DNA from 4 places in the Vibrio nomapromontoriensis genome. Region 3 is predicted to be linked to each of the others. Evidence: predicted binding sites of a transcription regulator. Region 3 holds the regulator's gene; each other region holds the start of a gene.
What was found. Region 3 encodes PurR, which represses purine synthesis genes. Its sites were predicted from a motif close to TNANGNAAACGTTTNCNTNA; they were not measured.

Region 1 (3,212 bases), on a different contig from region 3:
GCAACGTGCTTTGCCGTGACCGCACCTTCGCGCTTGATGATATCGATGATGTGATCAGTAGCTTTCATGTCGTGGTCCGGTTGCTCGATAGTGTAGTGATAATCAATAACTGATGCTATTATGGCCGATACGCTTTATAAAGCAAATTATTTACTATCAACTAGATAGCAATAAAAAACGCTGCCGTTGCAGCGCTTTTTCGTTAATACGTCGACACTACAGAATAATGCCTCGGATCTCAGGATCTTTTCGCTCTAGGTAGTGAATCGATTTAATGCGACGAATGGTACGACAGCGACCACGAATCAGTAGCGTTTCAGTGGTAGCAATATTGCCTTGGCGTGTAATTCCCTCTAACAGATCACCTTTGGTAATTCCTGTCGCAGAGAAAACCACATTATCACTACGAGCCATATCTTCCATTCTTAGTAAGACATTCGCTTCAACACCCATTTCTTTACAACGCTCCAACTCAAGCTCACCTGCTTTACGGTTTTCTTCGTTGTCGCCTTTTACTTCGTGGCGAGGTAGTAAGCGAGCGTGCATGTCGCCATCCAGTGCGCGAATAACCGCAGCCGATACTACACCTTCAGGTGCGCCGCCAATGCAGTACATTACATCGACTTCACTGTCTGGCATACAGGTTAGGATTGAAGCGGCCACATCACCATCTGGCACCGCAAAAACACGAACTCCCATGGCTTGCATTTCAGCAATAACGCTATCGTGTCTTGGTTTAGCGAGTGTGGTCACGACCAGCGTATCTAACGGCTTACCTAGTGCTGCAGCAATATTCGTTAAATTATCGGTTAGTGATAGGTTTAGATCGATAGCCCCTTTAGCGCCAGGGCCGACAACCAGTTTCTCCATGTACATGTCAGGTGCTTTTAAAAAGCTGCCTTTTTCTCCAGCTGCAAGCACAGCCAAGGCATTTGACTGTCCCATTGCTGTCATGCGCGTACCTTCAATTGGATCTACCGCGATGTCAACGGCATCGCCACCAATGCCAACCTGCTCACCAATGTACAGCATTGGTGCATCATCAATCTCACCTTCACCGATAACGATTTCACCACTGATGTCGGTTTTGTTCAGTAGGGTACGCATTACTTCAACGGCAGCACCGTCAGCGGCGTTTTTATCGCCACGTCCTAACCATTTATAACCAGCCAGAGCGGCACCTTCGGTAACTCGTGAAAAAGCCATCGCTAAATCGCGCTTCATATTGACTCCAATAGATGAAAGTTGACAAAAGAATTTACGGCGCGAATTTTAACATACCAAGAAGGAAACGTTTGCTTTTTTGTTTGATACTGCGCAAAGCTGAGTGTGGTTAGTGGATTATTTATCGAAATAGACGTAGGAGACATTGAACGATAAGGGTTAGTTACGATCAGTCGGTATGGTTTAATTACCTCTTTTGTTAGTTTGCGTTGTTTTTTTGACCGAATAGTGAAAAATCTGCAATATAGGGCGTGTCTATCTTCTCGAGGCTGAGTAGAATGGGGCAACGTAGAATGAAGCTATTTCATTACATAGAATTTAACAAGGTAGGCCGAGATGTCTTTTGAAGTACTGGAACAACTAGAAGCAAAAATTCAAACTGCAGTTGACACTATCGCTCTTCTTCAAATGGAAGTTGAAGAGTTGAAGGAAGAGAAAGTTCAACTGGCTAGTCAAGCAGACGAGCTGCGTAGCAGTCGCGAAGAACTTGAACAAAAGGCTGAAGTTATGCAGCGTGAGCACACCCAATGGCAAGAACGCATTCGTAACCTACTTGGTAAAATGGACGAAGTAGAATAAATCGTCAGTCTCTTAGATTTGTGAAAAGCACTCCTTGTGAGTGCTTTTTTTCTATTTAGTTGGTCGAACCAGTCAGACTATTGCGATCTCACGCTTTCGCTCACAAGTTGAACACGTATACTAGCGCAAAACAGGCAAAGGATAATTGAGAATGAAAACGCGTGATAAAATAGTGCATGCCGCCCTTGAGTTATTCAACTCAGACGGTGAACGTAACGTGACGACCAACCATATCGCTGCTTATATCGAGATCAGTCCCGGTAACCTGTATTATCATTTCAGCAACAAGCAAGAAATTGTTCGCGATATTTTCACGCTTTATTCTCAGGAGTTGATCGAGCGGTTTACGCCTGTTCAAGGGCAGCAAGAAAGCTTAGCGTTGCTGAAGCATTACCTCAATTCGATTTTTACCCTGATGTGGAAGTACCGTTTTTTCTACGCTAACTTGCCAGAGATCTTACAGCGAGACGAAAAGCTGCATGAAGAATACATCGTCGTGCAAGAGAGATTACAAGGAAACTTAGTCAATATACTGCGTGCCTTTGTTGAGCTTGAATTACTTTGCTTAAACGAGAAAGAGCTAAAGTCCATGGTGACGACATTACATATGATGGCCGTGGGTTGGTTGAGCTATCAATCTGCTATGTCTCCCAAGACTAAAATCACGGAAGAGGTGATTCAACAAGGGATGCTGCACATGATTAATGTGGTTAAGCCAGTAGCGACATCAAAAGGCCAAGAGCAGCTCGCGCTGCTTGAAGATGGCGTAAAAATGATGGGTGGCGCGAGCGCTTAGTTAGCAGCGACACACTGTTCGCTCATGTCATATAGCCAATTCGTATTTCAATAAACCCTGCTGCCAAAGTAGGGTTTATTGTTATTCAGTCGCAACTATTTCCGATGAAAGGACGCAAGATGCACTACGATGTTTTTAATGGCGACGCGGATGGAATATTGTCGCTATTGCAACTGAGGTTGTCAGATCCCAAACCGGCTAAACTCATCTCCGGTATTAAGCGTGATATTGCGTTGCTTGAGCGCGTACCTCTTCAAGAGGTTAGCTCGGTAACGGTACTTGATATCTCGATGGATAAGAACAGAGCGGCACTCAATGCTCTGTTAGCTCATCAGGTCCCCGTCACCTATATCGATCATCACAAGGCAACACAGCCACCAGAGTCGGCGTATTTGACCCGCCATATCGATCTCGATGCGAACACTTGTACGGCCTTAATCGTCAATGACCAACTTGCAGGGCAACATCGATTATGGGCAATCACTGCGGCGTATGGAGACAATATGATTGCCAGCGCGGAGTCACTGGCGGATAAAGCAAATCTCAGTGATGTTGATAGGCATTTTTTGCGTCAACTAGGCACCTTGGTTAACTACAATGGCTACGGAGAAAA
Region 2 (3,212 bases), on a different contig from region 3:
TGTCACCACCCCAATCGCGATGGAAGTGTCCAGCCATTTAGGTGGAGAACCGGCTATTGCTGCTATCCTCGTCTTACTCGTTGGACTATTTGGTGCCATCTTAGCTTACCCACTCTATCAATTACTCGGTGTGACTCACCCTATTGCCAAAGGGTTAACAATGGGAACCGTCTCTCACGCATTAGGAACCGCAACTTGCGCAGAGAAAGATTCAAAAGATGCTGCATTCAGCTCTCTCGCTTTGGTTATTTGCGGTGTCATAACCTCAGTGCTCGCACCTTCATTTTTTGCATTTTCGCTTTGGCTAGGGCAATTAATGTGAAGCCAGCTCATCGACGAGATGTCCGTTGCTCAAATCGTAAACCTCAGTGCAACAATGGTGTGACATCACTCTAATTGTGAAATGTTAACCATCGTTACATCAAATAGAGTGATCTTCATCACTCTATTTTTTCACTAAGTTACATAGAATGAATAAAAACACATTAGCCAAATTAGAGGAACAAGCATGACGGATCGTTTCGATTCAGTGTTAGCCGAAGCACCAGAAGCTATTAGTCGATACCTAAAGCCTATCGTCACTCACGAAAATTTCGACGCTACATTAACTCCAGCACAGTTCGAGGCGTTATTATCTGTGTCTGGGCTCGCCGATAACGAATTACGCGTTGCATTGCTGCCTTTCGCAGCTGCGTACTCATACGCACCTATTTCCGACTTTTATGTTGGAGCTATCGTGAGAGGGTTATCAGGCAAACTCTATTTTGGTGCAAATATGGAGTTTCTTGGCGCGCAACTTGGCCAGACTGTTCATGCCGAACAGTCCGCAATCAGCCACGCATGGATGAAAGGCGAGACCGGCGTAAAAGACATTACCATTAACTTCAGTCCTTGCGGTCACTGTCGTCAGTTTATGAACGAGCTTACCACCGCTCAAGATCTTGTTATCCAATTGCCTGAACGTGACGCAAAGACATTACAAGAATACCTACCTGAATCGTTTGGCCCTAAAGATCTCGGGATCACTGAAGGATTGATGACACCAGTTAAACACAATAATTCTATTGATAACGTCAGCACCCTAATGGAAAAAGCGCTGGTTGCACTGAATCGTAGCCACGCCCCTTATACGAGTAACCTTAGCGGTGTCTCAGTTGAGCTGAACGGTGGCAGCACTTTTCAAGGTGCCTATGCTGAAAATGCAGCTTTCAACCCTAGTCTACCACCGCTACAAGTTGCACTTGGACAACTGTTGTTGGCAGGTAAATCAATCAATGACATTAAAACCGCTGCGTTAGTAGAGCTCGCCAACGGTAAAATTAGCCACCTTGCTGATACTCAAGCCACATTAGAGGCTATTAACCCTGATATTCAAATTGAGTACGCGACGATTTAAGTTTGTGTTTATCAATAAATATTCAGTAACCTAGTATTTGCTCCTCTATTGGTGTCCATGGCTTCAGCCGCGGACACCCCTACATCTCTACGAATAAACCCTCCTTACTTCCACCAATAAAAACACCAGCGCAAACGTTTGCTTTCCTTGTAAAATCCAGTATGATTCACCCAAATTTTCCTGAAGAATGTGCAAGGATTTTATATGTTTGGTACCGCAACTCGTGAAAGTGCTACCCGTGTGTTATTGCTAGGCTCCGGTGAGCTTGGTAAAGAAGTCGCCATCGAATGCCAACGTTTAGGCTTAGAAGTCATCGCTTGCGATCGATACCCAGATGCGCCAGCCATGCAGGTTGCTCACCGTAGCTACGTACTAGACATGCTTGATGGTGATGCACTAGAGGCTCTGATTCAGAAAGAACAACCAGACTACGTCGTACCCGAGATTGAAGCGATTGCGACAGATAAGCTCGTTGAGTTAGAAAAACAAGGCCTAAACGTCGTTCCAACCGCTAACGCGACTAAGCTGACAATGAATCGTGAGGGGATCCGTCGCCTTGCCGCGGAAGAGCTAGGTTTAAACACTTCGCCTTATCGCTTTGCAGATAACTACGACGATTTCGTCAGTGCCGTTGAATTTGTTGGCATACCATGTGTCGTAAAACCTGTAATGAGCTCATCGGGTAAAGGACAAAGTGTTATCAAAACTAAAGAAGATATTGATAACGCGTGGAAATACGCTCAAGAAGGCGGTCGTACGGGGGCTGGACGTGTCATTGTTGAGGGCTTTATAGATTTTGATTACGAAATCACACTACTGACTGTTCGAGCTGTCGATGGCGTGTACTTCTGCGCACCAATCGGACACCGCCAAGAAGATGGCGACTACAGAGAATCTTGGCAGCCTCAAGTCATGTCAGAAAATGCGAAGAAAGCCGCTGAATACAGTGCTGAGCAAGTCGTCAATGCATTAGGTGGCTATGGTCTATTTGGTGTCGAATTGTTCGTTAAGGGCGATAAAGTCATCTTTAACGAAGTGTCCCCTCGCCCACATGATACGGGTCTTGTTACACTCATTTCCCAAGAAATGTCTGAGTTTGCTCTTCACGTCCGTGCATTTACCGGTATGCCAATTAATGCTATCCCACAGTACGGACCGTCTGCATCCGCAGTTATCTTGGGGCAAGGCACTTCAGAGAACCTTCGTTTCACAGGCGTGAGTGAAGCCGTATCTGCACCGCAAACCCAAGTTCGCTTGTTTGGTAAACCAGATATCGATGGCCGTCGCCGCTTAGGTGTGAGCCTTACGCGTCGCAAGTCTATCGAATCGGCCATTGACGATGCTATCGATAGCGCAAAGCAAGTAAAAGTCATTTACTAAGCATAAAGGCTGTCGAGTTTCTCGACAGCCTTTAATTATTAAGCATTATCGGAAAGATATGCGAGTAAGGCTCGTTACAATAATTGTCTGATCAGCATCCCCAAACGCTCAATAGCCCTGACGACAGAGTCTGTTGCTTGCAAAGAAGCATTCATTCTAAAACAATGCTGAAACTGTTGTGTCGTCGCAAACATTTCCCCTGGAGCGATACTAATATCATCGCTAATCGCTATTTTATATAACTCTGTCGCATTAACATGAGTGGGTAGCACCACCCAAATAAAATAACCACCCGATGAGTAATGTACTTGGGCTTCTTTAGGTAGATATTCTCGCAGCAATTGCCAAATCTGATACTTGCGCTGTTCTAACTTTCTTCTCAATAGCCTTAAATGACGCTCATAATGCCGAGTAGATAAGTAGTCTGCGAGCGTCA
Region 3 (3,212 bases):
CTTGAAAACCGATAAGCATGGCGCACTCCCATACGCATCAATGTATATAGGCAAGTCAGGCTTACTAAATGACACCCCAGCACACGATATGGCGGCGCTCCTCAAACAGCACAATATTGGCGTGTCAGATAACCTAAATGAGCCGGCAGATCACTTAGCGATTGAGTTAGACTTTCTTGGCAACCTCATCATTCGTTCCAATGAACTGGAATCTGATGCGCACATCAATAACGCTTTACTTGAACAAGCTGACTTTATTGAACAACACCTCATGACGTGGTTACCTCAATTTGATCGTCGATGTAAAGAATTTGATGAATTCGGTTTTTATGCAGCTGTTGCACAACTACTCGTTGCATTCTGTCAGCTTGACCTTACATACTTACGCGTAGAGTAGGTAAAGTAGTTAAGCGCCCAGTCCCTAACGCGACAATAATCAGTAAGCCAAATATAAATTTGGCTTTTATAGACAAAATTGTCGGTTCAGACATTGCTAGGGTCTGCCACTAAGACTACAATTCGCCGTTTAAAATGCGAAAGCCAGGCTTTAGTACGATGTGGTTTCCACTTAAATGTACTGATTGGAAACCGCCATTTCACAAAGTGTATTTGTGTCCGGTACGCATTCGTTACAACAAAGCGCTTATTTTTCATAAATAATGCTTCATGATCGCAACGGCTTTTATGCAATTAAAAACACAAAAGCCGTTACTAACAGGATAAAGCTATGGCAACAATTAAAGACGTCGCCCGCCTAGCTGGCGTTTCTACTACCACCGTATCTCACGTCATCAACAAAACGCGTTTTGTTGCCGAGGCCACACAAGAAAAAGTTAATGCTGCAGTCGAAGAGCTCAATTACGCGCCAAGTGCTGTCGCAAGAAGCTTAAAGTGCAACTCTACGAAGACCATTGGTATGCTGGTGACTCAATCCACTAACCTGTTTTTCTCTGAGGTGATTGACGGTGTTGAGAGTTATTGCTATCGACAAGGTTATACCTTGATACTGTGTAATACAGGTGGCGTGTATGAAAAGCAACGCGACTACATTCGCATGTTGGCAGAGAAGCGTGTTGATGGCATTTTAGTCATGTGCTCAGACCTAACTGAAGAGCTTCTCACGATGCTTGACCGTCACTCTGATATCCCTAAAGTCATTATGGACTGGGGCCCAGAAAGTTCGCAAGCAGACAAGATCATCGATAACTCGGAAGAAGGTGGCTACTTAGCGACAAAATACCTTATTGAGAAAGGGCATACAGACATCGCCTGCTTAAGTGGTCATTTAGAAAAAGCTGTTTGCCAAGAACGCATTGTCGGTTATCAACGCGCTTTAACAGAAGCAGGCTTAACGATGAAAGAAGACCGTATTTTTGAAGGTAACTTCGAATGCGATACTGCCGTCATCGCCGCCAATCGCATTGCCGCTATGGAAGACCGACCAAGCGCCGTTTTTTGTTTTAACGATACCATGGCGTTAGGCCTAATGAGTCGCTTACAACAGCTTGGATTAAACGTCCCTGGTGATATATCTGTAATCGGCTACGACAATATCGAGCTGGCTGAGTACTTTTCACCACCATTGACCACCGTTCACCAACCAAAACGTCGTGTTGGTAAGAATGCATTTGAGATTCTACTCGAACGAATCAAAGATAAAGGTCATGACAAACGCATATTCGAGATGCACCCAGAGATAATTGAACGAAGCTCTGTCAAAGACATGACAAAATAATGACAAAGGCGCTCTATTGAGCGCTTTTTTTTGATCTTCTTCCAATAAATTTCAATCTGTATTGTTACTTTGTGCTACTTCACAAGCACAAATACCCCTCTAATTTTTGAAGCAATATCACACTTCAACTAATAACCCATGCATATTAATGGTTTTTTTCTTTATGCTATTTGAGTCACGCACAGGGCAAACCATCTGAAAAGGTGGGACGCAAAGCCTCCGGCCTAAACCACATTTGGTAGGTAGCGGGGTTACCGATGGCAAAGGTGTCAAATCCTGTTATTGACCTAACAAGAAACTGACACCTGTTTGCTATACTCTCGGACCTGATTTTGGTGACACAATCAATAACACCGAGAAAAGATAAGCATGGACAATCCAGTATTAAAAAATTCAATGCAATTGTTCGCTCAACTAGGAAAAGTAAAATCTCGCTCCATGTTCGGTGGATTTGGGATCTTTGTTGACGAAACAATGTTTGCATTAGCAGTGAACAACAAATTACATATCCGAACTAACCCCAAAACAGTCGCGTCTTTTAAGCAATTAGGCTATACGCCTTACGTGTATAAAAAACGTGGATTCCCTGTTGTTACTAAATACTTTGCACTTCCAGAAGATTGTTGGGACGACACTGACGTTATATTGTCATACGCTCGCGCAGCCTTGGATTTTGCCAAAGACGAAAAAGTAAAACAATCCGATACTAAACCTAACCGATTAAAAGATCTGCCGAATCTTCGCCTTGCCACAGAGCGTATGCTTAAAAAAGCGGGCATCGAGTCAGTTAACTCATTACAAGAGCATGGCTCTGTAGAAGCATTCAAAGCGATTCAGAAAACACATTCATCCAGTGTCGGCCTAGAGTTACTATGGGCATTAGAAGGGGCGATTAACGGTACACATTGGTCCGTTATCCCACAAGCGAAACGAGATGAACTCGCTAACCACATCAACTAGTATTGATATACTTATAAAAAAATCAGCTTAAGGCTGATTTTTTTTATAAGTCTTTGAAAGTAAATTTACCCTGCTCCTGTCTTATACTTAAAGATGCATTGTCTACATGGAGTAAGTCATGAGTAAAAAGTTACTGTTAGGGTTGGGCTTCGTTGCTCTTATCCTATTCTTGGGGTCGCAATTCGGTCAGTATTTAACATTAGAAAACGCCAAAGTACAACAAGCTGAGCTCGCCAGTTACATTGACGCCAATTTTGTCACGGCTGCACTCACCTATTTCTTTCTCTACATAGCAATTACAGCATTTTCAGTTCCTGGCGCTGCAGTTGTGACGCTATTAGGCGCTGCATTATTTGGATTTTGGACCAGCCTTTTACTGGTCTCCTTTGCGAGTACCATTGGTGCTACCCTAGCCTTCCTTAGTAGCCGGTTTCTACTGCGAGACTGGGTTCAGCGTCAGTTTGGTGCAAAGCTCACTACAATTAATGATGGTGTCGAAAAAGATGGGGCTTTCTAC
Region 4 (3,212 bases), on a different contig from region 3:
CGGCACTGACTATTTTGGAGCAAGGACATATTGCCCCGGATAAAATGAAAGGTTCATGGGCGGGGGCAATGGGGCAAAGTCAGTTCATGCCGAGCTCTTTTTTAAACTTTGCTGCCGATGGTAACGGTGATGGGAAAAAGGATATTTGGAACTCAGAAGCCGATGTTTTTGCGTCGACTGCCAATTATCTTGCCCAGTCGGGATGGGATGACAGTTATACATGGGGACGCCAAGTTAAAGTCCCTCACGGTATTTCACCCGAGTTACAAGGGCGAGAGGCTGAAAAAGGTAAGTATCTTCAAGAGTGGAGTAAGCTTGGCGTCACTCGTTATGATGGTCGTCCATTGCCACAGCTAGATGAAGACATTAAGGCATGGTTAATTATGCCTGATGACGAAAATGGTCGCGTGTACCTGGTTTATAACAATTACAATGTATTGATGAAGTGGAACCGTTCGTATTATTTTGCGCTCGCTGTTAGTCATTTGGCTGACCGAATTGCAATGGATTAATACGCGTTGATTCTGTGTCGATAGTTCATTATCGACAGTTCTTTATCGATAGCTTTGTATTTATGACACGAATTTTACAAGAAAGGCCTTAAGAATCTTTACCTTAAGGCCTTTCTATTATCTATTCCGGTAACTATTTATACTTTTCCGATGGCGTTACCTAGCCGGTTACCCCTTCCAAAAAGCGAGTGAGCTCGTCAACCGCTTGGCGATTGGAGGACTGAACGGTTACTTCCGTCCCTTTTACCAAGTTTAATGTTTGGATTTTGAAGAGATTCTTTGCGGTGGCGCTTTTGCCTTGCGAGATAAGCTCTACGTCTTCCGCATACTTTTTTGCTTCTTTAACAAATAGGGCGGCAGGACGTGTATGAAGGCCGCTTTCAGCAGTAATCGTGGCACTCTTTTTGTACATAGTGTCTTATCCTCATGATTCAGTATGATTTTTCCGTTTCAGCTAGTTCTATCTGAGGAACGGTCGAAAAACCGTGACCTAAGTGCAAAATGCCAATTGTCAAAACGTATATTGGGAAAAAATGAGAACCAGTATTAATTATTATATTGATTTATATGCGTTAAAAGTAAAAACACCTCAACTTGATGTCTCAAATTGAGGTGTTAGCGTATTCGCAGCGTTGAAAAGTTGCGGGTTACTTTTTAACCGTGTGGAACTGTTCGCAGGCAATCATGGTGTTTTCAATCAAACTTGCCACGGTCATTGGGCCAACACCACCTGGGACGGGGGTGATAAAGCTGGCGTTATTCTTCGCTACATCATATTCCACATCGCCAACTAATTTGCCATCGTCCATTCGGTTGATACCCACATCGACAACAACAGCGCCTTTCTTGATCCAGTTACCAGGAATGAAGTTAGGTTTACCAACGGCAACCACGACGATATCGGCTTGACGAACATGACCTTCTAGATCTTTAGTGAAGCGATGACACGTCGTTGTGGTGCAGCCAGCAAGTAGAAGCTCAAGTGTCATAGGGCGGCCGACGATATTAGATGCACCAACGACGACAGCATGTTTGCCACGCATTGGGATGTTGTAGCGATCTAATAGGGTAATAATACCTTTTGGTGTGCAAGAGCGTAGTTTAGGCATACGTTGAGCGAGTCGACCTACATTGTAGGGATGGAAACCATCAACGTCTTTCTCTGGGATGATGCGCTCAAGAATAAGCGTGTCGTCAATGCCTGCGGGGAGAGGCAATTGCACTAAAATACCATCTACTTCAGGGTCGTTATTAAGTGTATCTACAAGGCTTAATAGCTCATCTTGGTTTGCGTTTGCAGGCAGATCATAAGACTTAGAAACAAATCCCACTTCTTCACACGCTCTGCGCTTACTTCCGACGTAAACTTGTGAGGCAGGATCTTCACCTACCAGAACAACCGCTAAGCCCGGTGCCCTAAGGCCAGCATCGGTACGTGCTTTTACTCGTGCAGCGACTTCAGAGCGGACAGTTTGAGAAATAAGTTTCCCATCGATGTTTTGAGCAGTCATAATTTTCCTTGAGAAAGTTAATTGGCTGTTATTTTTGTGTGTATTGTCCCAGAAAAGTATTTCAAAAGCCAGAAAGCAAACGTTTGCCTCGTTTGAAATATCACCATTGACTGATAGGTTGTGGTTTTTTTGGGCATTTGAATCACAAAGAGTAAGAAAGCCATTGATTTACCGAGTTCATCTCGTATAATCCTTTCCCTGTAGCGCGCCCTTAGCTCAGCTGGATAGAGCACGTCCCTTCTAAGGATGTGGTCGTAGGTTCGAATCCTACAGGGCGCGCCATTTATTAAGAAACCCCTGATAGCTCCTTGAGTTATCAGGGGTTTTGCTTTTTCTGCGATATATATCGTATCTGCTACACTATCATCACCTTATTGCGCGTCATTCATCACGCGTTATTACTAGCGCGTCATCGACAATGTGAGAGACTCTTTATGCCGTTTACTAAACTTGGGCTCAGTGCCCCATTACTGAATGCGATTGAAAAAGTAGGTTACGACAAGCCTACTACGATTCAGAATAAAGCGATTCCCCTGATTTTAAACGGTGACAATCTTCTTGCTGCGGCGCAAACAGGTACAGGTAAAACGGCGAGTTTCGTGTTGCCTATTCTAGAAAAATTAAGTCGAGCGGAAACCCAGCGTAAGAAGCGGGCAAGAGCGCTTATTTTGACTCCGACACGAGAGTTAGCGCAACAAGTTCACCAGAGCATTGAAACATACGGCCAAGAGTTATCATTAAAATCGATGGCGATGTACGGTGGTGTTGATTATGCCCCACAGAAGCAAGCGTTAATTGATGGTATTGATATTGTGGTGGCAACACCGGGCAGATTGTTAGACCTTTATGGACAACATGCTATTCACTTTGATGAAGTGGAATGCTTGGTATTGGACGAAGCTGACAAAATGCTTGATATGGGCTTCATTGAAGCGATTAACAAGATTATTGCTCGGGTACCAGAAGACGCGCAAACACTGCTGTTTTCTGCCACGTTATCTAATCCAGTTCGAGAATTGGCTCGCAGCGCAATTGATAACCCATCAGAAATCAGTATCGCTAAACATAGTGCGTCGAAGGGAAACATTAAGCAATGGATTGTGACGGTTGACAAAGATATTAAGTCATCATTGTTAAGCCATTTATTAACAGAGAACTCATGGTCTCAAGCGCTGATTTTTATTGAGAC

Region 1: glpX (class II fructose-bisphosphatase) is a predicted target of PurR. The motif match lies at 1,284-1,303, and genes of this name have one in related genera.
Region 2: purT (formate-dependent phosphoribosylglycinamide formyltransferase) is a predicted target of PurR. The motif match lies at 1,523-1,542, and genes of this name have one in related genera.
Region 4: folD (bifunctional methylenetetrahydrofolate dehydrogenase/methenyltetrahydrofolate cyclohydrolase FolD) is a predicted target of PurR. The motif match lies at 2,095-2,114, and genes of this name have one in related genera.

The regions. Positions count from the first base shown of each region.
Region 1 is NZ_JAKJSS010000013.1:105,010-108,221, reverse strand. It holds gene L4D05_RS17375 (helix-turn-helix transcriptional regulator) at 1-68, opposite strand, end outside; gene glpX (class II fructose-bisphosphatase) at 217-1,224, opposite strand; gene zapB (cell division protein ZapB) at 1,561-1,803, shown strand; gene L4D05_RS17360 (TetR/AcrR family transcriptional regulator) at 1,955-2,599, shown strand; gene L4D05_RS17355 (DHH family phosphoesterase) at 2,719-3,212, shown strand, end outside.
Region 2 is NZ_JAKJSS010000007.1:77,780-80,991, forward strand. It holds gene L4D05_RS04430 (CidB/LrgB family autolysis modulator) at 1-322, shown strand, start outside; gene cdd (cytidine deaminase) at 509-1,396, shown strand; gene purT (formate-dependent phosphoribosylglycinamide formyltransferase) at 1,601-2,776, shown strand; gene L4D05_RS04445 (aminotransferase-like domain-containing protein) at 2,851-3,212, opposite strand, start outside.
Region 3 is NZ_JAKJSS010000020.1:18,239-21,450, reverse strand. It holds gene torD (molecular chaperone TorD) at 1-397, shown strand, start outside; gene purR (HTH-type transcriptional repressor PurR) at 728-1,735, shown strand; cyclic di-GMP riboswitch class I at 1,911-1,994, shown strand; gene L4D05_RS21655 (TfoX/Sxy family DNA transformation protein) at 2,105-2,695, shown strand; gene L4D05_RS21650 (TVP38/TMEM64 family protein) at 2,814-3,212, shown strand, end outside.
Region 4 is NZ_JAKJSS010000011.1:115,889-119,100, reverse strand. It holds gene L4D05_RS15185 (lytic murein transglycosylase) at 1-512, shown strand, start outside; gene L4D05_RS15180 (HPr family phosphocarrier protein) at 673-924, opposite strand; gene folD (bifunctional methylenetetrahydrofolate dehydrogenase/methenyltetrahydrofolate cyclohydrolase FolD) at 1,160-2,023, opposite strand; tRNA gene L4D05_RS15170 (tRNA-Arg) at 2,229-2,305, shown strand; gene L4D05_RS15165 (DEAD/DEAH box helicase) at 2,458-3,212, shown strand, end outside.